DNA from 3 places in the Brevibacterium sp. BRM-1 genome. Region 3 is predicted to be linked to each of the others. Evidence: predicted binding sites of a transcription regulator. Region 3 holds the regulator's gene; each other region holds the start of a gene.

Region 1 (9,792 bases), 680 kb from region 3:
CGAAGGACTCCCAGTTCCCCCGCGAGGTCTTCGACTCGCGCGGCTACGAGGTCGCCTTCCACGGGCTCAACCAGTGGAACGGCGTCGCCATCGCCTCCCGCGTGGGCCTCGCGGACGCCCGGATCGGCTTCGAGGGCATGCCCGGCTGGGGCGAGGACGACGCCGCCGAGGCGCGGGCCATCTCCGCGCTCTGCGCCGGGGTGCGGGTCCACTCGCTCTACGTGCCCAACGGCCGGGAGCTCGACCACCCCCACTACGCCTACAAGCTCGCGTGGCTCGACCGCCTGCGGGAGGCGGTGGCCGCGGAGCTCGCGGCCGATGCCGCTGCCCGGCTGGTGCTGTGCGGGGACTTCAACGTCGCCCCGCGCGACGAGGACGTGTGGGACATGGCGGAGTTCGAGGGCGCCACGCACGTCTCGCAGCCGGAGCGCGACGCATTCCAGGCGCTCCTCGACGCGGGGCTTGCCGAGGTCACCCGCGCGCACACGCCGGGCGCCTACACGTTCTGGGACTACCAGCAGCTGCGCTTCCCCAAGAAGCAGGGCATGCGGATCGACTTCCAGCTCGCCTCGCGGGCGCTGGCCGAGCGGGTCGCCGATGCGCGGATCGATCGCGAGGAGCGCAAGGGCAAGGGCGCCTCCGACCACGCCCCGGTCATCGTCGACTACGCGGACTGACGCCGCCTTCCCCGCGCGCGGGCGCACCCCGTAGGCTCGGGGCATGACCCAGCCTCCCCGCCCCGACGGCCAGCCGCGCTACCCGCAGGGCCCGCCGCCCGCCTCGGCGGCACCGGGCTTTCCGGGACAGGGGCCCGGCCCCGGGCCGCAACCCTCCTACCGCCAGGATCCCTCCTACCGGCAGGATCCCTCTCAGCAGCAGGATCATTCTCAGCAGCAGAGCGGCTTCCAGCAGCAGGGCGGCTACCACCAGGGCTCCTACCCGCAGCAGGGCGGCTATCAGCAGCAGCCCTACGGCGCCTACCCGCCCGGAGGCGCCGCGGGCCTGCCCCCCGCGGGCCCGCGCAGGCGCCGCGGCGGGCTCATCGCCATGCTCGTCATCGCCGGCGTCATCGTCCTGGGCCTCGTCGCCGGCGGCGGCCTCGCCGCGGTGCGCGCCCTGAGCGGCCCGTCCGGTGACGAGCCGCAGGCGGGGACCGGCCCGAGCGCAGGGCAGGGCGGCGACTCCGACGAGGGCGCCTCGGACGCGGGAGGCTCCGGCCGGGCCACCGTGGCGCTCGGCGCGCTCCAGGTGGGCGACTGCATCGCGGAGAAGCCCGGCAGCGTGCAGACGGTGGAGCGCATCGAGTGCACGCAGCCCCACTACGGCCAGGTCTACGGGTCCAAGCCCCTGGCGACGAGCTCCTACCCGGGCTCCTCGGCGCTCAAGCAGGAGGCCACGAGCTTCTGCAGCAAGCAGGCCAAGGGCGCCGTCGACAGTTCCAAGGCCGCCGGGGGCAACTACATCAGCCAGTTCAGCGCCCCGAACGAGGCCGGCTGGCAGAACGCGGAGAGCCGCGCCATCGTCTGCCTCGTCACCCGCGGCGACGGCCAGAAGATCGACGAGAACCTGCTGCCGGCCTCCTGAGCCGGCCCGCACTCAGCGAGCGGCGGGGCGCCGATCTTCCGATCGGCGCCCCGCCGCTCGCTGCGCTGGGCCTGCGCTGGGCGCTCGGCTCAGTCGTCGACGACCTCGGCGTCGACGACCCCGTCATCGCCTTCGTCGGACTGCGCACCCTCCTGGCTGTCCTCCCCGCGCGTGGCGGTCACGCTCAGGCCCACGTCCGTGGCACCGCCGGAGTGGTCGACGAGCACGGTGTCGCCGTCGTGGATCTCCCCGGAGAGGATCTCCTTGGCCAGCCGGTCGCCCACCTCGCGCTGGACGAGGCGGCGAAGCGGGCGCGCGCCGTAGGCGGGATCGTAGCCCTCGATCGCCAGCCACTCGGAGGCGGCCGGGCTGACCCGCAGCGTGATCCGCCGGTCGCTCAGGCGGCTCTGCATGGACTGGATCTGCAGGTCCACGATGTGGGCGAGGTCCTCCGTCGTGAGCGCCTCGAACATGACGATGTCGTCGAGCCGGTTGAGGAACTCCGGCTTGAAGGACTGGTGGACGATGTCCATGACCGCCCGCTCCTTCTCCTCCTTGTCCATGGACGCATCGACCATGAACTGCGAGCCCAGGTTCGAGGTGAGGATGAGGATCGTGTTGCGGAAGTCCACCGTCCGGCCCTGGCCGTCGGTCAGGCGGCCGTCGTCGAGCACCTGGAGGAGGATGTCGAAGATGTCCGGATGGGCCTTCTCCACCTCGTCCAGGAGGATGACGGAGTACGGGCGCCGGCGCACGGCCTCGGTGAGCTGGCCGCCGGTCTCGTAGCCCACGTAGCCGGGGGGCGCCCCCACGAGGCGCGAGACCGAGTGCTTCTCGCCGTACTCGCTCATGTCGATGCGGATGAGCGCGCGCTCGTCGTCGAAGAGGAACTCCGCGAGCGACTTCGCAAGCTCAGTCTTTCCCACGCCGGTGGGGCCCAGGAACAGGAACGAGCCGGTGGGGCGGTCCGGATCGGAGACCCCGGCCCGCGAGCGGCGGATCGCATCGGCCACCGAGTGCACGGCATCGCGCTGGCCGATGAGCCGGCGGCCCAGGAACTCCTCCGCGTAGAGCAGCTTCTCCCGCTCGCCCTGCAGGAGCTTGCCCGCGGGGATGCCCGTCCAGGACGAGACGACCTCGGCGATGTCATCGCCGGTGACCTGGTCGCCCACCATGGGCTTGGCGTCCTTGTCCTTCTCCTTGTCCTCCGGCTGCTCCTCGGCCTCGGCGGCGGCGATCTCACGCTCCACAGCGGGGATCTCGCCGTAGAGCAGGCGCGAGGCCTCCGCGAGATCCGTGTTGCGGCGCGCGGCCTCGGCCTGCGAGCGCAGGTCGTCGAGCTTCTTCTTCAGCTCGCCCACGCGGTTGAGTCCCGCGCGCTGCGATTCCCACTGCGCGTTGAGGCCGGCGAGCTCCTCCTGCTTGTTCGCCAGGTCCTCGCGCAGGTGCGCGAGGCGCTCGCGGGAGGCGTCGTCGGACTCGTTGGCGAGCGCCATCTCCTCCATCTTCAGGCGGTCCACCGAGCGCTGCAGCTCGTCGATCTCCACTGGCGCGGAGTCGATCTCCATGCGCAGGCGCGAGGCGGCCTCGTCGATGAGGTCGATCGCCTTGTCCGGCAGCTGGCGGCCGGTGATGTAGCGGTTGGACAGCGCGGCGGCCGCCACGAGGGCGCCATCGGAGATCGTCACCTTGTGGTGGGCCTCGTAGCGCTCCTTGAGCCCGCGCAGGATCGCGACCGTGTCCTCGACGCTCGGCTCGCCCACGTAGACCTGCTGGAAGCGGCGCTCCAGGGCGGGGTCCTTCTCGATGTTCTCCCGGTACTCGTCGAGCGTCGTGGCGCCCACGAGCCGCAGCTCGCCGCGGGCCAGCATGGGCTTGAGCATGTTGCCCGCGTCCATGGCGGAATCGCCGGTGGCGCCGGCGCCCACGACCGTGTGGATCTCGTCGATGAACGTGATGACCTGGCCGTCGGAGTCCTTGATCTCCTCGAGCACGGCCTTGAGGCGCTCCTCGAACTCGCCGCGGTACTTCGCGCCCGCGACCATCGCGGACATGTCGAGGCTGATGAGCGTCTTGTTGCGCAGCGACTCGGGCACATCGCCCGCGACGATGCGCCGCGCCAGGCCCTCGACGACCGCGGTCTTGCCGACGCCGGGCTCGCCGATGAGCACCGGGTTGTTCTTCGTGCGCCGCGAGAGCACCTGCACGACGCGGCGGATCTCCTTGTCGCGGCCGATCACGGGATCGAGCTTGCCCTCACGGGCCTGCTCCGTGAGGTCGACGCCGAACTTCTCGAGCGACTGGAAGGTGTCCTCCGGGTTCTCGCTCGTGACCTTCTTGCCGCCGCGGACCTCCGGCAGCGCCTGCAGGAGGGCATCGCGGGTGACGCCGGCGGCCTTGAGGATGCGGCCCACCTCGCCGGTGTCGGAGGCCGCGGCGATGAGCAGGTGCTCGGTGGAGAGGTACTGGTCGCCCAGCGCCTCCATCTCCTTCTCCGCGTTATTCACGAGTTCGAGTGCGGAGCGCGAGAGCTGCGGCTGGGACACCGACGAGCCCGAGGCGGCGGGCAGGCCGGCGATGACCCGCTGGGCCTCGTCGACGATGTCCTGGGTCTTGGCGCCCAGCGCCGTGACGAGGGCCGCGGCGATGCTGTCCTTCTGGCTGAGCAGGGCGGCGAGGATGTGGGCGGGCTCCACCTGGGAGTTGCCCCGGGCGACCGCGTCCTTGACGGCCGTCGAGATCGCCTCCTGCGACTTCGAAGTGAGCTTGGCGTCCATGGTGGACTCCTTTCTGACGTGCGAATAAGTCTCTTCTCCGTGTACAACGCGCCAGACTTGAGTCTATTCCGCTCAACTTCTGGACCGGTGCTGCGGAGGCTGCGCGCTCGTGCTGCCCTCAGTCTTGCTCGCGCGCGGCGCCCGCGCCACCCCCCGCGGCCCCCGGCTGCGGCCAGTTCTCCGGCCGCTCGCGCACGAGCGGGAGCATTCCCGTGGGCTGGTCGAGCAGGGCGGTCTGGAGGTCGAGCCGGTGGAGGACCTGATCGGCGGCCGCGGGATCGACCCCGCGCTCGGAGCGGGCCCGCAGCACCTCGGCCCGGGCGGCCTTGAGCGAGAGCGCCTGCATCTGCCTGAAGGCGCCGCGGTACTGCTGCAGCTGCTTGATGGCGCCGGTGCGCTGCCCCTCCTCGTCCTCGCCCGCGAGCCGGCCCTCGAGCTGGTGCATGCGCTTGCGCAGCTCCTCGCGGACCTCCTCGGGAACGTCCGGGGCGTGCTTGAGGGCGCTGAGCGAGGCGCGCCGGGCGCGCGCGGCGATCCGCGCCTCCTGCGCGTGCTCCTTGGCCCCCGTCAGGCCCAGGCGGTTGACGAGCGCGGGGAACGTCAGGCCGGCGGCGAGCAGCGTCGTGGCGAGCACGGCGACGACGACCATGAGGATGGACGTGCGGGCCGGGAAGGGGCTGCCGTCGTCCGTCGTGTACGGCAGGGACAGGGCGAGCGCCAGGGTGGCCAGTCCGCGCATGCCGCCCCACGTCATGACCACCGTGCCCTTGAGGTAGTCCGCGAACGACCGGCCCCGCTGGGCCCGCGGGTCGATGAGGTAGGTGCCGGCGAACAGCCACGCGAACCGCGTGACGAGCATGACGGCGGAGATGACGAGGCCGCCCACGATCGCCTGGACGATGTTCGCGTCCGTGCCCATGAGGGTGATGCGCAGCTCCAGGCCGATGAGGCCGAAGGCGACGCCCGTGATGAGCATCTCCAGCACCTCCCACGTCGCGTTCTGCATGAGCCGCTCCTCGACCTGCTCCGCATCGTCGTGCTGGCGCATCTCCAGCGCCGCGACGACCACGGCGATGACGCCGGAGGCGTTGACGTGCTCGGCCACGAGGTAGACGGCGAACGGGAGGACGAGGTGGGCCATTGAGCGCGCGACGCTGTTCTGCGTGAAGCGCAGGAGGACGCGCAGGCCCAGGGAGAGGACGAGGCCGACGACCACCGCGAGCACCGCGGAGACCACGAAGCTGAGGAGCAGCTGGCCGAAGTCCACCCGGGAGCCCTCCATCGTCGCGGCCACGGCGAACTGGAAGACGACGAGGGCCGCGGCGTCGTTGAACAGGCCCTCGCTCTGGAGCACCTGGAGGATGCGCCGGGGCAGGGAGACGGACCCGGAGACCGCCTCGACGGCCACGGGGTCCGGGGGCGCGACCATGGCGCCCAGCGCGATCGCGGCGGAGAGGGTGATGCCGGGGATGAGCCACAGCGCGGTGGCGGTGACGACGGCGACGGTCGCGCCGACCAGCCCGACCGCGAGGAAGAGGATGGTGCGCCAGCGGCTGCGGAACATCGTCCAGGAGGTGCGCTGGGCGGTGGCGAAGAGCAGCGGGGGCAGAAAGAGGGGGAGGATGAGATCGGGGTCGATCTCGATGACCTCGAGGCCCGGGATGAGGGCCACCGCGGCGCCGAGGAAGACCATGAGCGCCGGCCACGGCAGCCGCAGGCGATCGCCCACGCCCACCACGAGCACCGTGCCCATGCCCAACACGATGAGCAGGATCATCATCTCCACGCCGGGCCTCCTCGGTTCTTCCGCTCCAGTATGGCAAAGGCCGGCCGGCCACGGGCCGGTGTCCGCGGGCGGGCGGCGCCCGGGTGGACTGCCCGCGGGCGGGCGGGCCGGGCGGCGGCGCTAGGGTGGCGCCCGGGTGGACTGCCCGCGGGCGGGCGGGCCGGGCGGCGGCGCTAGGGTGGCGCCATGGCCGGCCGGGGGAAGACGCTGTCGATCGCCGCCGGCTTCGCCGCCGCGATCGGCGTGGGCCGCTTCGTCTACACCCCGCTGCTGCCGCTCATCGGCGCGGACACGGGGCTCGCCCCGGCCGCGGGGGCTGCGATCGCCGCGGCCAACTACCTGGGTTACTTCGCCGGCGCGGCGCTCACCATCGCGGTGCCGCGCACCGGCGACCACCGCGGACTCTTTCGTGCCTCCCTCCTCGCCATCGTGGCCAGCGAGGCGGCCATGGCCCTGGAGCTGGGCGCGGCGAGCGTGCCCGTGTGGTGGCTGCTGCGGTTCGCCGCCGGGCTGGCCAGCGGGATCGTCTTCGTCCACTGCTCCCGGGCGATCGGGTCCAGTGCGCGCCTGGCCCGCGGGTTCGCGGGAGTGGGGGCCGGTATCGCGGCCTCCAGCTGCCTCGTCATCGCCGGCCGCGCGGCCGGGCTGAGCAGCGCGCGGCTGTGGCTCATCGCGGCCGGGCTCACCGCGATCCTCGGGCTCCTCGCGCTCCACCCGGGCCTCGCCGAGCGCGCGGCCGACGCTCCGCCGCGGGCGGCCCCGCGCGGCCCGGCGCCGGCCTCCGCGCCATCGCCCGCGGGCTCTGCTGCCCTGTCCCCCTCCCCCGGGGCGCCCGCCGGGCGCGTGCGCATGTGGCTGCTGGCGGCCTCCTACGGCCTCGAGGGCATGGGCTACATCATCGTCGCGACGTTCCTCGTGGCCGCCGTCCAGGCCTCCGCCGGGCCTGCGGGCGGGGCCGGTGCGGGCCCGGGGCTGAGCCCCGCCCTGCTGCTGGGCAACCTCGTCTGGGTCACGGTGGGGGCGTGCGTCATCGCCTCGACCCCGGTGTGGGAGCGCCTGCGAGCGCGCTTTACCCTCCAGCGGCTGCTCGTCGCCGCCCTGACGGTCCAGCTCGGCTGCGCGCTGCTGCCCGCGCTTGCCCCCGGAGCGGTCGCGGGCTTCGCGGCGGCCGCCGCCCTGGGTGCCACGTTCATGGCGATCGCCCAGCTGTCCCTGGCCCGCGGCCGGCAGCTGGGTGCGCGGAACTCGGCGGCCGTCCTCGTCACGGTCTACGGGCTCGGCCAGATCGCCGGCCCGCTCGTGGTCGCGCCCCTGCTGGGCGCGGGGCCCGCGGGCTACCGCTGGGCGTTCGGCATCGCGGCGGTGACGATCGCCGCGGCCGCCGCACTGGCGTGGGCCGAGGGCCGCAGGCGCTGATGCGCCGCCGCCCCCACCAGGGCGTTTGGCCATGGCGTCCGCCGTGTCCGTGACCTGGGGCACACTGGGGACATGGACGAGAACCCGGCCCGCGCCTCGGCGGCGGCACAGGACCTGGTGGCCACGGCCGCCCAGGGCCCCATCACCACGCTCACCCTCAACGACCCGGCCAAGCGCAACGCCCTGTCCCTGCCCATGATGCGCGCGCTGACCGCGGCGCTCGAGCGGGTGGCCGCGGATCCGCAGTGCCGGGCCGTCGTCCTCGCCTCCACGGGCACGGTGTTCTCCGCGGGCCATGACCTGGCGGAGCTGCGCGGAGCCCCGGAGAGCGCGGCGCAGGAGCTCTTCGACACCTGCGCGCAGCTCATGCTCCTCATCCAGCGCATCCCCCAGCCCGTCATCGCCCGGGTGCAGGGGCTGGCCACGGCGGCCGGGTGCCAGCTCGCAGCCACCTGCGATCTGGCCGTGGCGGCACAGGGCGCGTCCTTCGCCACGCCCGGCGTGCGGATCGGCCTGTTCTGCTCAACGCCCATGGTGGCGCTCAGCCGGGCGGTCGACCGCAAGACGGCCCTGCGCATGCTCCTCACCGGCGAGGCGCTGAGCGCCCAGGACGCCCTGGTCCACGGCCTCGTCTCCCACGTCGTGCCGGCCGAGCAGCTCGAGGCGCGCGCGCACGAGGTCGCCGCGCAGGTCGCCAGCGCCTCCGGGGCCACGGTCGCGCTCGGCAAGCGCGCGTTCTACGCGCAGGCGGAGCTGCCCACGGCCGAGGCCTATGAGCAGATGGCCCGGGTCATGACCGCCAATGCGGGGCTGGGCGATGCGCAGGAAGGCATCGGCGCATTCATCGACAAGCGCGCACCGGTGTGGCAGCACCGCGGGGCTGCGGCCACGCCGTAGCCTGAGGGTCGAGCGTTGGCCCTGGCGGCGAACGGAAGGGAGCCACATGTCCATCGTCGTCACCGGAGCCTCCGGATTCATCGGCGGCGCGGTTGCGCGCGCGCTGGCCGCGCGCGGCGCCGATGTGCTCAGCATCGGCCGCACGGACCCGGGCATCGACGGCGTCTCCCACCTGGACTGGGACCTGCGCGAGACGGCCCCCCAGGCCCTGGCCGCCCGGTCCGCGGGAATCGAGGCCCTGGTCCACGCTGCGGCGCTCGTCGCCGACTGGGGCGAGGCGACCGCGTTCCACGAGGTCAACGTGGCCGGCACCCGCCGCCTGCTCGACGCGCTGCCGCGGGCGCGCGTCGTCCACCTGTCGAGCACCGAGGTCTACGACCCGCGGGCCGACCACGAGGGCCTCTACGAGGAGGGCGGCCCGATCGGCGCGGACGGCTACCTCAGCGACTACGCCCGTTCGAAGGCCGCCGCCGAGGCCGTCGTCCAGCGCGTCCACCCCCAGGCCGCCATCCTGCGCCCCGCACCGGTCTACGGACCCGGCGACACCCACTGGTTCCCCGCGTTCGCGCGCCGGATCCGCCGTGGCGTGCTGCGCCTGCCCGCGGCCCACGGCCGCCTCACCTCGCTCACGCACATCGACAATGCCGTCATCGCGGTGCTCGCAGCGCTCGGCCGGTCGCACGCCGCCGGGCCCATTAACGTCGCCGATCCCCACCCCTATGAGCTGCGCCAGGCGCTCAACACGTACATGGCGCGGGCGGGCATGGCGCCCGTGCGCATCGAGGAGCAGCCGGCGGACCTTGCGATGATCCGGGCGTGGGCCGCGGAGCGGCGGGCCCGGACGCTTCGCCGCGGCCGGCGCGCCCCGCACACCACCCGCGTCGCGGTTGCGCGCCTGAGCCGCGGCCGCAGCTACGACGTCACGCGCCTGCGCACGGTGCTCGGCGTCGAGCCCTGCCAGGAGCTCGCGCCCCGCTGAGCACTGAGGACCGAGCTGAGCGCTGAGGGCTGAGCGCCCGGCCTCGCGCTAGGCGCCTGCGCCGCGGATCGCGCCCAGCCACTCGTGCGCGGCGGCGTACGCGGCATCGGCCGTTCGGGGGTCGACGCGCACCTCTGAGGCGTTGGCGGCCGGGTAGGAGCCCAGGAACTGCACCCGCCGGGCGATCCGGTGGACGCCGGCCAGCGCCTCGGCCATCCGGGCATCGGCCACGTGGCCCTGCGCATCGATCGAGAACTGGTAGAGGCCCAGGCCGTCGCCCGTGGGGCGCGACTCGATGCGGGAGAGGTTGACGCCGCGGGCGGAGAACTGCTCGAGGAGGTTGAGCAGCGCCC
Region 2 (9,792 bases), 830 kb from region 3:
GCCTCGAGCACCTGCGTGGCCTGGCCCTCGGCTTCCGCAACCTCACCAACTACATCGCCCGCGCACTCCTCGAAGCCGGCGGATTCAGACCACACCTACACCCCGAATTGTGAAGAGCCGCATATCGCATCCGGGGCCCCAGCTCGTGAAGACCCTCGGCATCAACTCACTCTCGAAGTCGCAAGTCAGCCGGATGGCCGAGTCGCCTAACGAACACGTCGAACAGTTCCGCCACCGCCCCCTGGACAAGGCCGGGCCATTCACGTTCGTCTCCGCCGACGCGCTGACGATGAAAGTCCGCGAGGGCGGGCGCGTGATCAACGCCGTCGTACTGCTGGCCACCGGCGTGAACGGCGACGGGCACCGCGAAGTCCTCGGCATGCGTGTTGCCACCTCCGAGACCGGAGCGGCGTGGAACGGCTTCTTCGCCGACCTCGTCGCCCGCGGCCTCGCCGGGGTCCGCCTGGTCACCAGCGACGCCCACGCCGGCTTGGTGGAGGCGATCGCTGCGCACCTGCCCGGGGCGGCCTGGCAGCGGTGCCGCACCCACTACGCCGCGAACCTCATGGCCGTGACGCCGAAGAGCATGTGGCCAGCGGTGAAAGCGATGCTGCACAGCGTCTATGACCAGCCCGACGCGGCAGCCGTGAACGCTCAGTTCGAGCGGCTGCTGGACTACGTCAGCGAGAAGCTCCCGGCCGTGGCCGAGCACCTCGACGCGGCCCGCGCAGACCTGCTCGCGTTCACGGGGTTTCCCAAGGACGTGTGGGTGCAGATCTGGTCGAACAACCCCACCGAGCGTTTGAACAAGGAGATCCGCCGCCGCACGGACTCCGTCGGCATCTTCCCCTCCCCACCCGCGAGGCGATCGTCCGCCTCGTCGGCGCGGTCCTGGCCGAACAGACCGACGAATGGGCCGAGGGGCGCCGATACCTCGGCCTCGACGTCCTCGCCCGCTGCCGCCTCAACCTCGTCCCCGACACCAGCACCGAGGAGGTCACCACCAGCTCCCTGCCCGCCCTGACCGCCTGACCTCTCAGCGAAGGATCGCTACACCACTTCCAGGGACTTGACCGGAGAACTTGCGGGCCGTCTCCGGTGCGGCGTCCACGTCCACTTTCACCAGCTTGAGCTTGCCGGCACGTTCCGTGGCGACCTTCTCGAGGGCGGGGCCGACCATCCGGCACGGTCCGCACCAGGTGGCCCACAAGTCCACGAGCACCACTTGCGGGGCCTGCTCGACCACCTCGGCGAAGTCCGCATCGCCCGCATCGACGATCCACGGCACGGCGCTCTTGCAGACACCGCAGCGCGGGTACCCCGATGCGGCGGCGCGGACACGGTTCTCTTCTTCGCGCAGTTGGGGCAGGTCACAATCGCGCTCACCCCGCGTCCTCCTCTTCGGCGGGCGCTGCGATGTTGAAGACGAGGTCGCCGTCCTGCACGTCCAGCGTGACCGTCGACCCGTCCATCACTTGCCCGCTCAGCAGCGCACGACCCAGCCGGGTCTCGATCTCATGGCTGATGTAGCGTCGCAGCGGACGCGCACCGTACACGGGGTCGTAGCCGCGTTTGGCGATGAGCTGGCGTGCCGCCGGCGTCAGCTCGATGCGGATCTGACGCTCGGCCAGCCGGGAGCGCAGGTCGTTGAACTGCAGCTCCACAATGTCCTGGATCTGTTCACGACCCAGCGGCGAGAACACCACGATGTCGTCCACCCGGTTGAGGAACTCGGGACGGAAGTGGGCGCGCAATTCACCGAGCACACTGTTTCGCACGTCGTCGGGGATCGCGCCGCCATCGAGGCCCAACAGGTGATGGGCACCGATGTTGGAGGTCATGATCAGGATGGTGTTGCGGAAGTCGACGGTGCGTCCCTGGCTGTCGGTGATGCGGCCGTCGTCGAGGACCTGCAGCAGCGTGTTGAACACGTCCGGGTGCGCTTTCTCGATCTCGTCGAAAAGGACCACGCTGTACGGGCGGCGGCGCACCGCCTCGGTCAGCTGCCCTCCCTCCTCGTACCCGACATACCCGGGAGGTGCACCGACGAGCCGGCTGACGGTGTGACGTTCCTGGTATTCGCTCATGTCCAGCCGGACCATCGCCGACTCGCTGTCGAACAGTGCTTGCGCGAGCGCTTTGGCCAGTTCGGTCTTTCCCACTCCGGTGGGGCCGAGGAAGATGAACGAGCCGATGGGTCGGCGCGGGTCGCGGATGCCGGAGCGGGCACGGATAATCGCGTCGCTGACGAGCGTGATGGCCTCATCCTGACCGACCACCCGCTCCTTGAGGGTGGCGTCCAGGGTGAGGATCTTGTCGCGTTCACCTTCCTTCAGCCGGGCCACGGGGATCCCCGTCCATGCTGCGACGATCTCGGCGATCTCGTCCTCCGTGACCACCTCCCGCAACAGCCGCTGCCCGCCTTGCTTGGAGGTGAGACGCTCCTCCTCGGCGCGCAGGCGTCGTTCCACGTCAGCGATAGCCCCGTACCTCAGTTCAGCGGCACGGTTGAGGTCGTAGGAGCGCTCCGCTTCCTCCGCCTCCCGCCGCAGCCGCTCCAGCTCACCGCGCAGCTCCTGGACCTTGCGGATCGCTTGACGCTCCGCCTCCCACTGGGCGCGCTTGGAGTCCGCCTCCGCCTTCAGGTCGGCCAGTTCCCGGCGCAGCTCCTCCAGCCGGTTCTTGCTGGCAGTGTCCGTTTCCTTCGACAGCGCCGCTTCCTCGATCTCCAGGCGTGTCACCCGCCGGGTCAGCTCGTCGAGCTCAGCGGGCATTGAGTCGATCTCGGTTCGCAGACGCGCGCAGGCTTCGTCGATGAGGTCGATGGCCTTGTCGGGCAGGAACCGGTCGGTGATGTACCGGTGGGACAGTACGGCGGCAGCGACCAGTGCGCTGTCCTGGATGCGGACACCGTGGAAGACCTCCAGCCGTTCGCGCAGGCCGCGGAGGATGGAGATCGCGTCCTCCACGTCAGGTTCCTCGACCATCACCGTCTGGAACCGGCGTTCCAGGGCAGCGTCCTTCTCGATGTGCTTGCGGTACTCATCGAGGGTGGTGGCACCGATGAGGTGCAGCTCCCCGCGGGCGAGCATCGGCTTGAGCATGTTGCCGGCGTCCATCGCCCCTTCGGTGGCTCCCGCCCCCACCAGGGTGTGCAGCTCGTCGATGAACAGCAGGATGCGTCCCTCCGCTGCCTTCACTTCCGCCAAAACTGCCTTCATTCGCTCCTCGAACTCGCCCCGGTACTTCGCGCCGGCGACCAGGGCAGACAGATCCAGCGAGAACACGGTCTTGTCGCGAAGGCCCTCGGGCACGTCCTCACTCAAGATCCGCTGGGCAAGGCCCTCCACGATGGCGGTCTTTCCGACACCGGGCTCGCCGATGAGGACGGGGTTGTTCTTGGTCTTGCGGGAGAGGATCTGGATGACCCGGCGGATCTCCGCATCACGCCCGATGACCGGGTCAAGCTTGCCCAACCGGGCGTCAGCGACCAGGTCACGGCCGTACTTCTCCAACGCCTCGTACGTCTGCTCGGGGGTGGCGGAGTTGACGTGCTGGTTGCCCCGGATCTTGGTGAGTGCGCTGAGGAAGCTCTCCCGGGTGACACCGTGCCCGCGCAGCACGCGGGACGCGGGACGGTTGGAGGAGTCGTCGACGAGGGCCAGAACGAGATGCTCCACGGAGATGTAGGAGTCTTTCAGCCGCTTTGCCTCCCGCTCCGCCCGTTCCAGGGTGGAGGTGAGGCTGCGGCTCACGTACACCTGACCGGTCTGCGGGGAGGACCCGGAGACGCTGGGCTTGCGGGCGATCTCCGCTTCGACATCGGCGCGTACCGCTTCCACGTCAGCACCCGCTGTCTGCAGCAGTCGGGGAACCAGCCCCTCCTCCTGCTGCAGCAGTGCGAGCAGGAGATGCTCCTCGTCCGTTTCGATCTGACCGGCCTGGACCGCGATGCTCTGGGCCGAGGCGAGCGCTTCCTGCGACTTCTGAGTGAGTGAGTTCATGTCCATGGGGTGTCTCCTTCGAGTCGGATGGTCCGGTGCTGCTCGAGCTGCTCGATGCGGGCGAGCAGGTCGAGCACGAGTGCGATGCCGGCGTAGTTCACGGCAAGATCGGAGTGCAGACGCACGATGGTGTGCACGCGGGCGGGGACGGTACGGGCGAACCACAGCCGGCCGCTGGTGTCGACGTGGGCGGTGACCAGCCCCAGCTCGACGAACTTCCGCAGCGTATCCGGGTGGATACCTGCGGCCACCGCGGTCGCGGCCAGGTCGGCCCGGGCGACACGGACGGGCAGGTGATGTGAGGTCATGATCCTCTCCTAGCATCAAACGACGATTCGTCGCGGAGCTGTTCGAACAGCTCCCTCTCCTTCTTGCTGAGAGTGCGGGGAACGACGACCTTCACCCGCGCATACAGGTCTCCCGGCTGTCCCCTGCGCGGCATCCCCTGCCCGCGCAGGCGGAGCCGCCTGTCAGTGGACGAGCCGGGCGGAACGTGCACGGTGACCGGGCCGCCGGGGGTGGGCATGCTGACATCCGCGCCCAGCGCCGCCTCCCACGGTGAGATGGGAAGGTCCGTTTCGATGTCCGCGCCGCTGAGCCGGTACCGCTTGCTGTCCTTCACGCGCAGCGTGACCAGCAGGTCCCCGTCCTGTCCGTCGGCGCCCGCGATCCGCAGCCGCTGCCCGTCGACAGCGCCCGCTGGGATGTCGATGGTGTACTCCTGCGCGCCGCCGTACGGGGACGCGACCTGCACCGTGCGCCGCCCGCCCCGGTAGGCCTCCTCGACGGTGATCTCCAGCTCCGCGGTCTGGTCGGCGCCGCGACCGAAACCACCGAAGCCGCCCCCGAAGAGGTCCTCCCAGCTCACGCTCTGCGCGCCGCCCCCGCTCCACGTGTATCGGGTGCCGCCGCTGCGGCGCGGCTGCTCGGAGGAGCGAGCCGCGTCCGCGGCGGCGTACTGCCGGAAGTTCTCACCGAACCGGTCGTACTGTGAGCGCGTTTCCGGGTCCGACAGCACATCGTGGGCTTCACTGATCCGTTTGAAGGTCTCCTCCGCCCCCGGGGCCTTGTTGACGTCCGGGTGGAACTTGCGGGCCTTCTCCCGGTAGGCGCGGCGGATCTCCTTCTGATCCGCCGACCGGGAGACCCCCAGCACGCTGTAGAGATCCTCCGCCATCTCCTACTCCTCCTCCGGCTTGCGGGTGACCACGACCGCAGCCGGTCGCAGCATCCGCTCAGGCGTTCCGAACCCGGAGCGAGTGACGGCGAGGATGCTGCGCGGCGGGACGCTGGCATCCTCGACGACCGAGACCGCCTCGTGCAGCTGCGGGTCGAACTCCGCACCGTCGGTGACAATCTCGGGGTACCCGAGTGCGCGCAACGCATCAGCGGCCTGCGCCCGGACGGACTGCATGCCACCCAGAACGCCCTCGTCAAGGTCCACCCCGAAGCTGAGCGCCCGGTCCAGCCCGTCAACGACAGGCAAGAAGGCTTTGGCGGTGTGCCGCCGCTCCTGCTCGCGGACGGTCTGGATCTCGCGCGCCGTTCGTTTGCGGAGGTTTTCGTAGTCCGCCGCCGCCCGGCGCCACCGGTCCTCGGCCGTCTCCAACTGGGAGGCGACCGCTGCTTGCGCGGCGCGGATCTCCTCCGGGGACACGTCGGTGAGGTCGTCGTTCAGCAGGTCCACGGCCCGCGTGTCCTCGTTCTGCTCCTCGTTCTGCCCCTCGACCATCGCGATCCTCCCTCCGTGCTACTTGTCGAATTCGGCGTCGACGACGTCGTCTTCGTCGTCCTGAGCGGGCTGCTCAGCGTGGCTGGCGTTCGCGCGGGCCGCAGCAAGGGACTGCGCAACCTGCAGCAGCTCGCCGGTGCGCTCTTTCGCTTCCTGCTCGCCGACGTTGTTCTGCACTGCCTCGCGGGCCTGCGTGATGAGCAGCTCCGCGCGGGCACGCTCGTGTTCCGGTGCAGCGTCGCCGAGCTCACGCAGTACCCGCTCGACCTGGTAGGCGGCGGAGTCCAGCTCGTTGCGGGCGTCCACGGCCTGGCGCAGCGCCTGGTCGTCAGCCCGGTGCTGCTCGGCTTCCTTGATCATCCGGTCGATCTCGCCCTGGTCCAGATTCGAGGTGTCACTGATGGTGATGCCCTGCTCGGTGCCGGTGTCCTTGTCCTTCGCCGTCACGTTCAGGATGCCGTTCGCGTCGATGTCGAAGGTGACCTCGACCTGCGCTTCACCGCGAGGAGCGGGGCGGATGCCGGTGAGCTCGAACCGGCCCAGCACCCGGTTGTCCGCGGCGATCTCCCGCTCGCCCTGCAGGACGACGATCTCCACCGACGGCTGGTTGTCTTCGGCCGTGGAGAACACCTCGCTGCGTCGGGCGGGGATGGTGGTGTTGCGCTCGATGATCTTCGTCATCACGCCACCGCGGGTCTCCACACCCAGCGACAGCGGGGTGACATCCAGCAGCAGCACGTCGTCGACGTCGCCCTTGAGGACGCCCGCCTGGATGGCGGCGCCCACAGCGACCACCTCATCGGGGTTCACCGTCATGTTCGGCTCCTTGCCGCCGGTGAGCCGCTTGACGAGCGCTTGGACAGCGGGGATGCGGGTGGAACCGCCCACGAGGATGACCTCGTCGATATCGTTCTCGCCGATCTTCGCGTCGGTCATCGCCTGACGCACCGGACCGAGGCACCGCTCAACGAGGTCAGCGGTGAGGTCTTCGAACTTGGACCGCTTCACGGTCATGGTCAGGTGCTTGGGCCCACTGGCGTCGGCGGTGATGAAGGGCAGGCTGACCTGGGTCTGGGACACCGAGCTGAGCTCGATTTTCGCCTTCTCGGCCGCCTCGAACAGTCGCTGCAGCGCCTGCGGGTCGTTGCGCAGGTCGATGCCGTTCTCGTTCTTGAACTCGTCGGCAAAGTAGTCCACCAGCCGGCGGTCGAAGTCGTCGCCGCCCAGGTGGGTGTCACCGGCGGTGGATCGCACTTCGACGACCCCGTCGCCCACGTCGAGGAGGCTGACATCGAACGTGCCGCCACCGAGGTCGAACACCAGGATGGTCTCGTGGTTCTTCTTGTCCATTCCGTACGCCAGTGCGGCGGCGGTGGGCTCGTTGATGATGCGCAGCACCTCGAGCCCGGCGATGCGTCCGGCGTCCTTGGTCGCGGTGCGTTGGGCGTCGTTGAAGTAGGCGGGAACAGTGATGACGGCCTCGGTCACCTTCTCACCGAGGAACTTGCTGGCGTCGTCGACGAGCTTGCGCAGCACCTGGGCGCTGATCTCCTCCGGCGCGTACTGCTTGCCGCGGATGTTGAACCGTGCTTCGCCGTTGGGGCCTTCCACGACGTCGAAGCCGACGGCGTTGGCTTCCTCCTTGATCTCGTCGAAGGACCGGCCGATGAACCGCTTGGCGGACGAGATGGTGCCCTTCGGGTTGAGGATGCTCTGCCGGCGGGCAAGCTGCCCCACCAGCCGTTCACCGTCCTCGGTGAAAGCGACCACCGACGGGGTAGTGCGGGCTCCCTCCGCGTTCGGGATGACCTTCCCCTCGCCAGCCTCCCAGACGGCGATAACGGAGTTCGTGGTTCCCAGATCGATTCCTACTGCCTTGGCCATGATGATTGTTCCTTTCTTGTCGCGTGAGACACGTTTCAGGGTTCGTCAAAGAGCGCGCCAGGATCGGCGCAGGGCTGAGTGCCCGGAGTCAGGAAGCAGGCTGCTTCAGGGGGATCTTTCCGGACGGCGGGCTGCTCGATGGGCATCACCACCCGCAGGACGCCCAGGTCGCAGCTGGCGGTGACGCTGTCGCTGTCGATGCCGGGTGCCAGTCCCAGCAGCCGCATGAATTGCCCGTGGGGGCCGTTCGGCGGTGAACCACTTCGCGCCGGCGGTCGCGGACTGGGCCGCTGACCGCGCGGACGGTGAGCGGCTGGCCGCCCACCCAGCTCGATAAACTCCGAGTCGATGCCTGGCAGGTTCGCCTCAGGAACGTACTCGTCGCCCTCTCGGGACAGATCGACCGACATCGAGCGCGGATCCATCTGCTGAGCGATGCGCAGGTCCGCACATGAGGTCACCATCTCACCACCCCCCCCATTTACGCTGAGTCGCTATAACTCCACTGCCATGCTTGTTCGACGGTCGAACGTGTAGACCCCACCCGGACCATGTGGTCCAAGCAGAAGCGCGAACGCGCGGTAGAGCTGCGTCGTTCTGGTACCAGACTGGGCCCCACGTAGGCATTTCGCAAGTGATTCGCCTGACGAACGGAGCCTGACCCGCTTTCCAGACCTGCGCGTCCACAGGGCTCAGCCCCACCACCGCGCCGTCGCGCTCAGCGAGCCACTGCTCCGAGCCGATCTGTCGAACGCTGACCGCAGCGGGCACGCAGATCGCGCCGAGCACGTACTACGCGTTCAAGACCCGCCCACCCTCGAAGCGAGCACTACGCGACGAGGAACTGCTGGTCGAGATCCACCGCGTCCATGCGGCGAACTTCGGCGTCTACGGGGCGAAGAAGGTCCACGCCCAGCTGCGCCGCGAGGGCGTCGTCATCGCGCGCTGCACGGTCGAGCGGCTCATGCGCGGCGCGGGGTTGCGAGGGGTCAGCCGGGCCAAGGGCCCGCGCATCACGATCTCCGGTCGTGGCCCGGATAATCGTCCTGACCTGGTCGAACGTGACTTCACCGCGACCGCTCCGAACCAGTTGTGGGTCGCGGACATCACCTACTGCCGCACCTTCGCCGGCTGGGTCTATGCCGCGTTCATCATCGATGTGTTCTCCCGCCGCGTGGTCGGCTGGCAGCTGTCGAAGTCGCTGCGGACGGACCTCGCGCTGGACGCGCTCGAGATGGGCATCTGGACCCGCGATCACGCAGGCCAGGCCGTCTCCGGGCTCACGCACCACAGCGATAAGGGCGTTCAGTATGTCGCCATCCGCTACACCGAGCGTCTTGCCGAGGCCGGCGCGGCCGCCTCGGTCGGCTCCACCGGCGACTCGTATGACCATGCCCTGGCCGAGGCCTTCAACTCGCTGTTCAAGGCTGAACTGGTCCGCAACCGCGGGCCCTGGAAGAACATCGACGACCTCGAGATCGCGACCGCGGAATACATCGACTGGTTCCATCACCGGCGGCTGCACGGCGAGATCGGCATGATCCCGCCCGTCGAGCTCGAGGACACCTACCATCACAACCACCCCGCACCGGCACCCGCCGACGCGGCACTTGCGAGCCTCTCACAAACCCGGGGCGATTCACATCGCGACCGGCAATGACACCTGCATAGACGTGGCCTCAACGCGTAGATGTTTCAGTTTCTTCTGTGCTGGGGCTGTGTCAGGTGCTGGGCCGGGTGTAGGCAGCGGCGCGCACCACATCTTCGTCCTCCAGTCCAGCTCCTAGTGCTCCGCCCACGGTGGCCAGGCTGGCGGTGAGCCAGCTGATCTTCGCGTAGTCCAAAGCGTTCACTGGGTGACCGGCGACACCGGCCAGTACCTGCTCGTCGATGAGCAGCAGCGCGCCGACCCAGGACAGGATGAATAAGACGAGGTAGAACACCACAACCCCGATGGCCACGGTCGCGGTGGTGGCCAAATTGAACAGGATCACCTGCTCACGTTGGGCTCGCCGCCGTGGGCGCTCCCACAAGTCGGCTCCCAGGATCAGGGTGGCACTCACCGCCCCGATCGCCATCACCGCCAGCAGGACCAGGCGCACCGGCCCGTAGGCCATGGCCAGTATCCATAGGTCCGAGGCCACCAATGTCAGCATGCCGGTGGCCGCTGCC
Region 3 (9,792 bases):
TCCGCGCAGGAGGGCCAGGCCGACGGCGCCCAGGGCGGCGCCGGAGCCTCCGATGCCGATTCCGGTTCCGACGACGACGTCGTCGATGCCGAGGTCGTCGACGATGAGGACGAGGGGAAGAAGTAATGACCGCCGAGAATCCCGAGAACGGCCCCCAGTCAGACCAGGGCAACCAGGAGGACCAGGCCGCGCAGGGCTTCTCGTTCAGCGACAAGCGCCGGGTCGACCCGGACTCCGGCGCGGTCCGCGAGCCGCACGAGGCCGAGGCGGGGGCGGGCGCTGGCCCGGCCGGCGCCTCGGCCGCGGAGGGGGCCGCAGACGCTGCGGACCTGGGCGTCGACATCCCCGATGACGCCTCCGCGCTGGATCCGGAGAACGCCCCCGCCCCGCAGAGCGAGGAGGCCGCCAAGTACCTCGACGACCTCCAGCGGCTCAACGCCGAGTACGCGGCCTACCGCCGCCGCTCGGCGCGGGAGCAGGACAAGGCGCGCGCCGCCGGTGCCGCCTCGTTCGCCGAGGCGATCATCCCGGTGCTCGACGAGGTCAAGCTGGCCGCCGACAACGGCGACGTCACGGGCCCCTTCGAGTCGCACGTGGCCAAGCTGCGCGCGGCCCTGGAGAAGGCGGGCTTCGTGCAGTACGGCGAGGTCGGCGAGGAGTTCGACCCGAACATCCATGAGGCCCTCATGCAGCAGCCCAGCGACGAAGTCGGCGAGCCCACCGTGTTCGCCGTCATGCAGCCGGGCTACCGGTTGGGCGACCGGGTCCTGCGCGCGGCGCGCGTGGGAGTCTCCCAGCCCGCAGAATGAGCGGTCGTCCGGGGCGGTTCGGCCGTCCCGGACGCGGTCTCGGTTCCGGGCAGCGCCCCAGCGGGGGCGCCTCCCGGAACCGTGAGCGCAGCAGCCGCACACGCGTGGGGCACACCGAACGGCGTGAGCAGCAGACAGCAGATTTTTCAGCACTGATTGGGCGCTATGCCTGAGGAAGGGGGTGCCAGGTGACAGCCGGACCTCAGAACGACTGGTTCGAGAAGGACTTCTACAAGACCCTCGGAGTCTCCAAGGACGCCTCCGAACAGGAGATCAAGAAGGCCTACCGGAAGCTCGCCCGGAAATACCACCCGGATACGAATCCCGGCGACAAGGCCGCGGAGGAGAAGTTCAAGGAGATCAGCCAGGCCAATCAGGTCCTGGCCGATCCGGAGACCCGCAAGCAGTACGACCAGGTCCGCGCCATGGGCTCCGGGGCGCGCTTCAGCGCCGGCTCCGGTGGCAGCGCCGGCGGCGGCGGGTTCGAAGACGTCTTCTCCGACCTGTTCGGCGGTGGCGGGGGCGGCCGCACGCGCTACACGACACGCGGCGGTGGCTACCCGGGCACCTCGGGCGGCGGCTTCGGAGGTGGCTTCGGCGGCGGCCAGCAGGGCTACGGCGGCGGCGAGGTGCCGTTCGACCTCGATGACCTGCTCGGCGGCTTCGGCGGCTCCGGCGGTGGATTCGGCGGCGGGTACTCGACCGGCCCCACGAAGGGCGGGGACATCCGCTCGACCACCACGCTGAACTTCACCGAGGCGGCCAAGGGCGCGAGCGTGCGCCTGAAGATGCCCAGCGGCAAGACGCTGACCGTGCGCACGCCCGTGGGCGTCAAGGACGGCCAGAAGATCAAGCTCAAGGGCAAGGGCAAGGCCAGCCCCAACGGCGGGGAGAGCGGCGACGTCATCCTCACCGTCCACGTGGAGAAGCACCCGGTCTTCACCCGCGACGGGGACAACCTGCGCCTCGAGCTGCCGGTGACCTTCCCGGAGGCCGCGCTGGGGGCCACCGTCGAGGTGCCTACCCTGGACGGGCCCACCGTGAAGATGAAGATCCCGGCGGGCACCCCGTCCGGCCGCGTCCTGCGCGTGCGCGGCAAGGGCATCGAGGGCAAGGCCCGCCGCGGCGACCTGCTCGTCACCGTCGAGGTGGTCGTGCCGAAGAAGCTCGACGACGCGGCCAAGGAGGCCGTCGAGGCGTTTGCGAAGGCGACCGAGGGCGAGGATCCCAGGAAGGACCTCTACAGCAAGGCGAAGGCGAGCTGAGTGCGATGCAGATCGACGAGAATGCCGCCCTCTACGTGATCTCCGTGGCCGCGGAGCTTGCGGGCATGCACCCGCAGACGCTGCGGCAGTACGACCGGATGGGCCTCGTGACGCCCAAGCGCGCGGCGGGCCGCGGACGGCGCTATTCCGCCGAGGACGTCCGCCGTTTGCGCCTCATCCAGCAGCTCTCCCAGGAGGAGGGGATCAACCTGGCGGGCATCCGCCGGATCCTCGAGCTCAGCGAGGAGGTGCGCCGCGCCCAGCGCAGAGCCAGTGCGCTCAGCGCTCAGCTGCGCGGGATGCGCGAGCGCCCTTCGGGTGCCGATCGCGTGTTCGCGGCCGGCACCTCCGGGGACGTCGTCTCGATCGTCCACGGTCGCCAGCGCCGGCGCACCGGGTTTGCCGGGGCGCTCATGCCGGCCGGGACGCTGCGGGAGGCGGCCGGGCAGTAGGGGCGGTACATTGCGAGGCTGGTCCTGCTGAATGCCAAGCGTGCAGCAACGCCAGCGGCGGCGCCCGCACCAGACTCTCGGGAGGGCTCGCTGCGGTGAGCGCGACCGCTGACTCGACCACGGACAGTGACTACGGCCGGGCAACCATTCTCATGGTTGCCCGGCCGTTGTGTTACCCGGGGCCGCCCCGCACGACTCCTGTCAGCACGCGGTGTTCTCCCTCAGCGTTTGACAGTGAATGTCGTTTTGGTCTGACGCGCGTAATCAGGGGTGAGCGTGATGATGTACTTGCCGGGTTTCTTCGACATCAGTCGCGCGACGCGCTTGGTAATACGATAGGCGGGCTTAAGGAAACCGTCGTTTCGGATCGTGCGCTTCGCGATCACCTTCTTGCTGCCGCTTTTGCGAATCGTGAAGCGCTAGTCACCTGCATCGTAGTTCGACTTGTTTAACCTGGCGATTGGCTTGTGCCTTGCGCCACGAAGGCTCTTTGCGCGAAGCGCTTTTGGCGAAACTGTGAGTTTTGCACCCTTAAAATCGTCTAGTATCGGCACGCTACGTGCAAAATAGAATGAATCTATTGTTTCTTCGTAACCGAGTTCGTCAAACCCCATGATCTCAATATGCATCTCGTGCGGACCGGGCGTGGAAAGGCTAATTTTGTACATAGCTTTACCAGAGGCGCTTACTCGAACCGGTTTAGTGCAGTATGAGCTGACGTCATTAGTTACAATCACCGTGCAGAGTCGCACTCTGGCCTTCGGTTTGAGATTGCTCGCTTCAAAGCGCACCCCTTTTCTCGCATTAGAAGAGTAAAGCGGACCCTTGGTGAGCTGCTTTAAAGCAGGTTTTTTCTTCTTGCCTGCTAATGCGTGCGGGCTGTGTGTTTTCGAGTCCATCTTCGATGGTGTTGCGTGGGTAGTGGCAGACGCCGGCGTCGAGGCGATGAGGGCGGTCGCGGCGAGTGCTGCGGCTGCGAAGAGCGCAGGGATCTTCATGGTGCTCCTGGGGGAGAGGGAGTCGGGCGACTCGTTGATGTACGGAATTCGGAATCCGTGGTCGGAACGTAACACCTGCTGAGCGGCAATGGGGCCGCGGTTGTGTTGCGGTGGCACGGCGATAAATTACGAAATGGCAACGATCTATCTCGGGGCGTTCCCCTGGATTGTCGGCTCCGGGCTGCACACCATAATCTGCAAGAGTTCCCACTCGACTCTCAGTCGACTTCGGGGGAGCGCTCCCCGCCCATCCCTGCTGTCCGCTCGGCTTCGCCCGCACGGTCGGCCGACCGAAGGACCCCACACTCCATGAAATCCACCATCCTCTTGGCCGCGGTCGCCTGCACGGCGAGCGCGGCGCTGCTGGCACCGGCCGCCGTGGCCGCACCCGGCCCCCAGCTCACCACCGGCCCGGTCAACGCCGACCTGGGCGGCGCCTCGGCTGCGGCGAGCGCGAACCGCGCCCCCGCCGTCAAGCGGCACACGACTCACACCACTCCCAAGAAGACCGTCACCGTCAAGGCCAACGACCTCACGGTCATGGGCGTGACGTGGAAGGGCAGCGACCCCAGCAGCCAGTACCGCGTGCTCGAGCACGGCATCTGGGGCGCCTGGAAGGACATGCCCGCCGACGACGGCGGCGGGCCGGACAGCTCCTCGGCCGAGGGCAGCGGCGCGGTCGAGGGTACCGAGCCCCTTCTGCTCAGCGCCGGCCAGCAGGTCCAGGTGCGCTCCGCCAAGCCCGCCGCCGCGACGAAGAGCCTGGCGGTCGAGGCATTCGAGACCCCCACCTCGGGTGCGGATGCCGCAGCGGCCGGTGACCCCTCCGCCGCCGCGGACACGTCGCAGGGCGAACTGGGGGCCACGGCGGAGAACGCCTCGGTGGTGCAGGGCGCGGCAGCCCAGAGCGCAACGGCGCAGGGCGCCGGCGTGCAGAACGTCGCCGCGAAGTCCGCGAACATCCCCAACCTGGGCCGCATCGTCACCCGCGCCGGCTGGGGCGCGAACGAGAAGCTCGTGCGCTGCAAGGCGGACACGACGGACGTGAACAAGGCGCTCATCATCCACCACACCTCCGGTGCGACGAACTACTCGCGCTCCCAGGTGCCGGGCATCCTGCGCGGCTACCTCGAGTTCCACACGAAGGGCCGCAAGTGGTGCGACCTGGGCTACAACATGCTCGTCGACCGCTACGGCACCATCTACGAGGGCCGCCGCGGCGCCCCGTACAGTGGCCGCCCGGTCGTGGGCGCGCACGCCAGCGGCTTCAACACCCACACGTTCGGCGTCTCCGTCATGGGCACGTTCAATTCCCGCCAGCCCACCTCGGCCGCGGTGAAGTCCGTCAAGCGCATCGCCACCTGGCAGGCCGTGAAGTGGGGCTGGAACCCGGGCGGCAAGGTCAAGCTCAAGGCGGCCAAGGGCGACACGGTGAAGTACAAGGCGGGCACCGTCGTGACGAAGTCGACGATCTTCGGCCACCGCGACACGTCCTACACCGACTGCCCCGGCACCAAGTTCTACGCGATGCTGCCCTCCATCCGGAAGTCGGTGGCGGCGAGCGCGAAGAAGGCGGGCCCCGAGCACGCGATCGCAGGCGCCATCCGCACGTACTACTACACGCACAACGGCACGGTCACGATCGGCATGCCGAAGGGCCGTGAGGCGAACCGCCTGCGCAGCGGCGGCGCGCGCCAGACGTTTGCGAAGGCCACCCTGAGCTGGAGCAAGGCCACGAAGGTCCAGCCCGTGCGCAGCGGATTCCTCACCGCCTACCGCAAGCTGGGCTACGAGAAGTCGAAGCTGGGCTACCCCAAGGGGGTCGAGCGCAAGGTCAAGGGCCTGGCGCGCCAGGACTTCCAGGGCGGCAGCATGGTGTGGCAGAAGGGCCGCGCCGTCATCGCCTACAACAACAAGGTCAAGGCCGTGAAGTAACCGCGCACAACGCTACAGGGGCGGTGGCCGTCATCCGACGGCCACCGCCCCTGTAGCGTTGTGGTGCTTACTTGCTGGTGCGGCGGCGGGTCACGAGGACCGTCGCACCGCCGACGAGCAGGAGCGCGGCGCCGACGCCCAGGGCGCCGAGCTCGGCGCCGGTGCGCGGCAGCGAACCGCCGTTGTCACCGGAGCCGTTGTCATTGCTGCCGCTGTTGCCGTTGTCGTTGTTCGAGCCGCTGTTGCCGTTGTCACCGTTGTCGCCGTTGTCCGAATCGTTGCCGCTGCTCTTCTTCGCGACCACCTTGAACCCCTCGGTGAGGGTCTTGCCCTCGGCCTTGGCGGTGACGACGTAGCTGCCGATGTAGGCGCTGGGGTTGGCGGAGTTCGTGCCGTAGACGGACCACGTGGCCACGCCGTTCTTATCCGCGGTGGCCTCCTGCTTGGCGAGGTCCCGGACGCCCTTGCGCTTGGCGGCCACCGAGTAGACGGCCTTCTCACCCGGCTGCAGGTGGCTGACCGTGAGGGTGACGCCCTTCTTCTCGTTGACGAAGTCCTTGGCCGTGACCGTGTGCGGCTTGACCGACAGGACCGGCTCTGCGTCCTTCGTGGGCGCCGAGGTCTGCGTGGGCGTCGCGGTCTTTGTGGGCGCGGCCGTCGCGGTCTTGGTGGGCGTCTTCGACGGGGTAGCCGTCTTCGTAGACGGGATGGTGGCGGGCTCGTCCTCTGCGATCGTGTAGGTCTTGACGACCTCATTCGTGACAGCCGCACCCTCTGTGGGGGCGTAGGTGACCGCGATGGTCACGGTGGCCCCCGGTACCAGGTACTTGTCCTGTCCGGCCAAGTAGTTGATCGTCGCGGTCGCGGTGGAACCGTCGGTCGCGGTGCCTTCGCCCGAGCCGATGCGGTTTTCCCCGATCTTCGCGAACGCGGAGAACGGCTGGCCCGCCTTGACGTTGTCGGCCGTGACCGTGATGGCGTTGGCCTTGATCTGCTTGGCGGTGATCTTCTCCGCGGCGGGGCTGACGGTGACGTGGGAGTCCGCCGCGCGGGCTGCGGGCGCCGCGTCGACGATGAACGTCGACATGGGCACGGCGGTGAGAGCGCCCAGTGCCGCGATCGCGACGGCGGGAGCGAGGAGCTTCTTCTGCATGGTTGCCTCCGGTGGGAGCGGTGCGAGCGGATGTGCTCAGCTGACTGGCACCAGTCAAGCGCGCAGAGGCGATTCATTCAACTTTAGAACATTGTGTAATCGGGCGGCGATCATGCGGGTGAGGAGGGGTGGGCGAGGGATTCGACAGTGGGCCTTGTGCGCACTGCCGGCGCGGTGCGGCAGGGTGCCCTGCGCCCCAGGTGAGCGCGCTCATGCAGCCGTTCCGGTCCTGCCGTCGGCCCGTGAGGCACATGCCATGGCTCGGCCGTGCCATGCGGCCGGCAGCTGCCAGCGGCCCCCCGGGCGAAGCCGCTAGAGCCAGCGCGGTGGGGCCGGGAGGTCCTGCGGGGTGGCGGAGCCTTGGCCGCCCTTCGCGGTGTCGTCCTGCGCCGAGCGGGGCCAGCCGCGCCCCGCCAGGTAGGAGGCGACCTCGGCGGCCTCACCCACCACCTCGACGGGCTGCGCGGCGAAGGCCTGCGCGTCCCCGGTGGCGATGAGCCGCTCCGGATCCTCGGGGCGATCGGCCAGGCGCAGCAGGAAGTGGGCGTCCTCGCCCCGCGCGGCCCACGTGGCCGGCACATCGTCCAGCAGGCGGTCGACGGCCGCCGCGGGGAAGTCGAGTGCGGTCATCCCGATGCCCAGGTCCAGGCTGTGCAGGAGCGCCTCCCGGGCGCGCATCCACGGGATCGCCGAGGCGCCGATCGGCTGGCCCTGCCCGCCTGTCACCTGCGCGTCCCAGGCCTCGGGCGCAAGCCCGGCCAGCGCCTCGGCGAGCTCCTGCGCCACCTCGTGGGAGATGGACCGCACATCGCCCGCCGGAGTCTGGGCGACGCCGTCCTCGATGTCCTGGTCGCGGGCCTCGCGCGACGGGTACATGGGGTTCTCCTGGCCGGTGCGCGCCCATTCGAGGAGGCGCATGAGGCCCTCCGCGTTGTTGATCATGTGGATCGCCACGTGCTTGCGGGTCCACCCGGGCAGCGGGGACGGCTCATCGAGTGCGGAGGTGGAGAGCTGGTCGAGGGCCTGGAGGTAGAAGCCCTCGGCCAGCGTGCGCAGGTCCAGGTCCGTCTGGAGCTGGACCTGCTGGCCGTGGGGCTGGACCTGCTGGCCGTGGGGCTGGGCCGCGGGTGTGCCGTTCGCGTCGCTCATGGGCTCAGCCTAGTCCGCGGAGCCGGCCGGGCGGCAGGGCGCGGACCATCCGATGCGAATGCCCTGGCTCAGACCAGGCCCAGCCACGACCAGTACGTGGCGGAGAAGAGCATGATGAGCAGGTAGCCCACGATGGTGAGCGGGATGCCCACCTTGAGGAACTGCTTGGCCGTGAACGCCCCGGTGCCGTAGGCGAGCATGTTCTGCGGTGCGGAGACCGGCAGCAGGAACCCGAAGCTGATGACGAACTGCTGGATGATGACGAAGCCCAGGCCGCCCTGCGCCGCGTTGGGGATCGACATGGCCAGGGCGATGAAGACGGGGATGAGCGCCGAGCTCAGCGAGGTGGCGGACGCGAAGCCCAGGTGGATGAGGATCGTGAACGCGGTGACGATCGCGATCATCGCGAGGATGGGCATGTGCGCGAGCCCCAGCGCGCCGAACGTGCGCTCGGACAGCCAGGCGGCCGCGCCCGTGGACAGGAGGAGGCTGCCCAGCGAGATGCCCACCGCGAAGACGATGAGGGTGCCCCAGTTGATGAGCTTCTCCACGGTCTTCCAGCTGAACACGCCGATGCGCGGGGTGAGCAGCACGCCGATCGCCACGAGCGTGGTTGTCGTCGAGTCGAACGGGTGAAGGACGTCCTCGGTGGACCACATGAGCAGCAGGAGGACGGAGACGACGATGAGGCGGATCTCCTTGCCGGTGATGGGGCCCAGCTTGGCGAGCTCCTGGCGGATCATCTCCTTGCCGCCGCGGATCTCCTCGACCTCCGGTTTGATGGCCCAGCGCATGATGAAGTACAGAGCTACGGACATGAGCGCGGACCGGGGGGCGGCCCACAGGAACCACTGGCCCCACGGCACATCGGTATGCATCTGATCGCGGATGAACCCGATCGCCACCTGGTTCTGCGCGGCCGCGGTCTTGATGCCGATGTTCCAAATCGAGATGGACTGCGCGGCGGTGATGATGAGCAGCGCGCCCAGCTTCGAATTCGCCTGCAGGCCGAACGCCGCGACCATGCCCAGCAGGATGGGCACCACCGCGCCGCCGCGCGCAGTGGCCGAGGGGACGAAGAACGCCAGGATAATCGAGATGACGATGGCGCCGATGAGGATGTTGCGGGTCTTCTCGCCCGCGAAGCGCAGCACGAGTAGGGCCAGGCGCTTGTGCAGGCCGGTCGCCTGCATCGCTGCCGCGAGGGCCAGGGCCGCGGCGACGAGCGCGACGGCGGGCGAGGCGAAGCCGCCCAGTGCGAGCTTGAGGGAGGCGGCTGTGCCCATGGCCGTGTTTCCCTCGCCCGTGGCCGGGGGCGCGAACGCCAGCATGACCGCGATGAGCCCCAGGATCATGATGGAGGAGACCGCGTAGCTCACCGCCTCCGTCACCCACATGATGACGGCGAACACGAGGATGGCGAGCGCCTGCTTGGCGGCCAGGGGCAGGTCGGGGCCGGTGGGCAGCAGCAGGACGACGATGAGCCCCGCCCACGCGAGCGCGAACCAGCCCATCTTCAGTGTGAGGTGGGAGAGCACGCTGTCCTGGAAGCGGTGCCCACGGCCGGATTCGTGGCGTTCGACGGCCTCCTGCTCGGCGCGCGCCTGCTCGGCGAGCTTCGCGCGCCGCTGGGCGGCCGTGCGCAGGCGGCCGACGGGAGCGTGCGCTGTGTCCTGCTTCGTCTCCTGCTGGGGGTGCGGGGGCGTGTTCTCGGGTGCCACGGCGGGGCTCCGTTCGCGGATTGGGGGCAGGGCGTCATGGATGTGGTCCTCGTGGCTCCACGCTATGCCCCATCCCGCAGTATGGGTACCCGCCGCCGAGGCGCGGCTCACCCCGTCTCACCAGGTGGCCCAGTCGCGGCGCGAGAGGGCCGGGGGACTGCGCGGCGGCAGCGAGCTGCGCCTCGCGGGCGGCGCATGACGGAGGCCCGGAGGAGCGAATCCTCCGGGCCCCTCGTCCGTGCCTCAGTCCCGGGTGCGCCGGCGGGTGAGCATGACCGCCGCGCCGCCCACCAGGAGCAGTGTGCCCCCG

Evidence for each region. The regulator HspR, encoded in region 3, represses chaperone genes until heat shock. The targets are predictions, from matches to a motif close to AAGTTGAGTCNNNNNGACTCAACTT.
Region 1: the regulator HspR is predicted to act here: its motif matches at 4,416-4,440, upstream of clpB (ATP-dependent chaperone ClpB).
Region 2: the regulator HspR is predicted to act here: its motif matches at 8,104-8,128, upstream of BRM1_RS12015 (Hsp20/alpha crystallin family protein).

What each region holds. Positions count from the first base shown of each region.
Region 1 covers NZ_CP113788.1:2,572,191-2,581,982, reverse strand. The annotation lists gene BRM1_RS11365 (exodeoxyribonuclease III) at 1-677, shown strand, start outside; gene BRM1_RS11360 (septum formation family protein) at 721-1,584, shown strand; gene clpB (ATP-dependent chaperone ClpB) at 1,674-4,361, opposite strand; gene BRM1_RS11350 (Na+/H+ antiporter) at 4,480-6,141, opposite strand; gene BRM1_RS11345 (YbfB/YjiJ family MFS transporter) at 6,334-7,563, shown strand; gene BRM1_RS11340 (enoyl-CoA hydratase) at 7,636-8,460, shown strand; gene BRM1_RS11335 (NAD-dependent epimerase/dehydratase family protein) at 8,507-9,439, shown strand; gene pheA (prephenate dehydratase) at 9,488-9,792, opposite strand, start outside.
Region 2 covers NZ_CP113788.1:2,727,422-2,737,213, reverse strand. The annotation lists partial or broken gene BRM1_RS12055 (ISL3 family transposase) at 1-113, shown strand, start outside; partial or broken gene BRM1_RS12050 (IS256 family transposase) at 140-1,032, shown strand; partial or broken gene BRM1_RS12045 (thioredoxin family protein) at 1,070-1,386, opposite strand; gene clpB (ATP-dependent chaperone ClpB) at 1,383-4,010, opposite strand; gene BRM1_RS12035 (chaperone modulator CbpM) at 4,001-4,312, opposite strand; gene BRM1_RS12030 (DnaJ C-terminal domain-containing protein) at 4,309-5,181, opposite strand; gene BRM1_RS12025 (nucleotide exchange factor GrpE) at 5,185-5,736, opposite strand; gene dnaK (molecular chaperone DnaK) at 5,755-7,620, opposite strand; gene BRM1_RS12015 (Hsp20/alpha crystallin family protein) at 7,656-8,030, opposite strand; gene BRM1_RS12010 (IS3 family transposase) at 8,363-9,280, shown strand; gene BRM1_RS12005 (hypothetical protein) at 9,342-9,792, opposite strand, start outside.
Region 3 covers NZ_CP113788.1:1,893,413-1,903,204, reverse strand. The annotation lists gene dnaK (molecular chaperone DnaK) at 1-126, shown strand, start outside; gene BRM1_RS08285 (nucleotide exchange factor GrpE) at 126-809, shown strand; gene BRM1_RS08280 (DnaJ C-terminal domain-containing protein) at 998-2,074, shown strand; gene BRM1_RS08275 (heat shock protein transcriptional repressor HspR) at 2,080-2,526, shown strand; gene BRM1_RS08270 (hypothetical protein) at 2,748-2,912, opposite strand; gene BRM1_RS08265 (hypothetical protein) at 2,946-3,524, opposite strand; gene BRM1_RS08260 (N-acetylmuramoyl-L-alanine amidase) at 3,834-5,459, shown strand; gene BRM1_RS08255 (hypothetical protein) at 5,527-6,612, opposite strand; gene BRM1_RS08250 (maleylpyruvate isomerase N-terminal domain-containing protein) at 6,925-7,761, opposite strand; gene BRM1_RS08245 (DASS family sodium-coupled anion symporter) at 7,830-9,482, opposite strand; gene BRM1_RS08240 (LPXTG cell wall anchor domain-containing protein) at 9,726-9,792, opposite strand, start outside.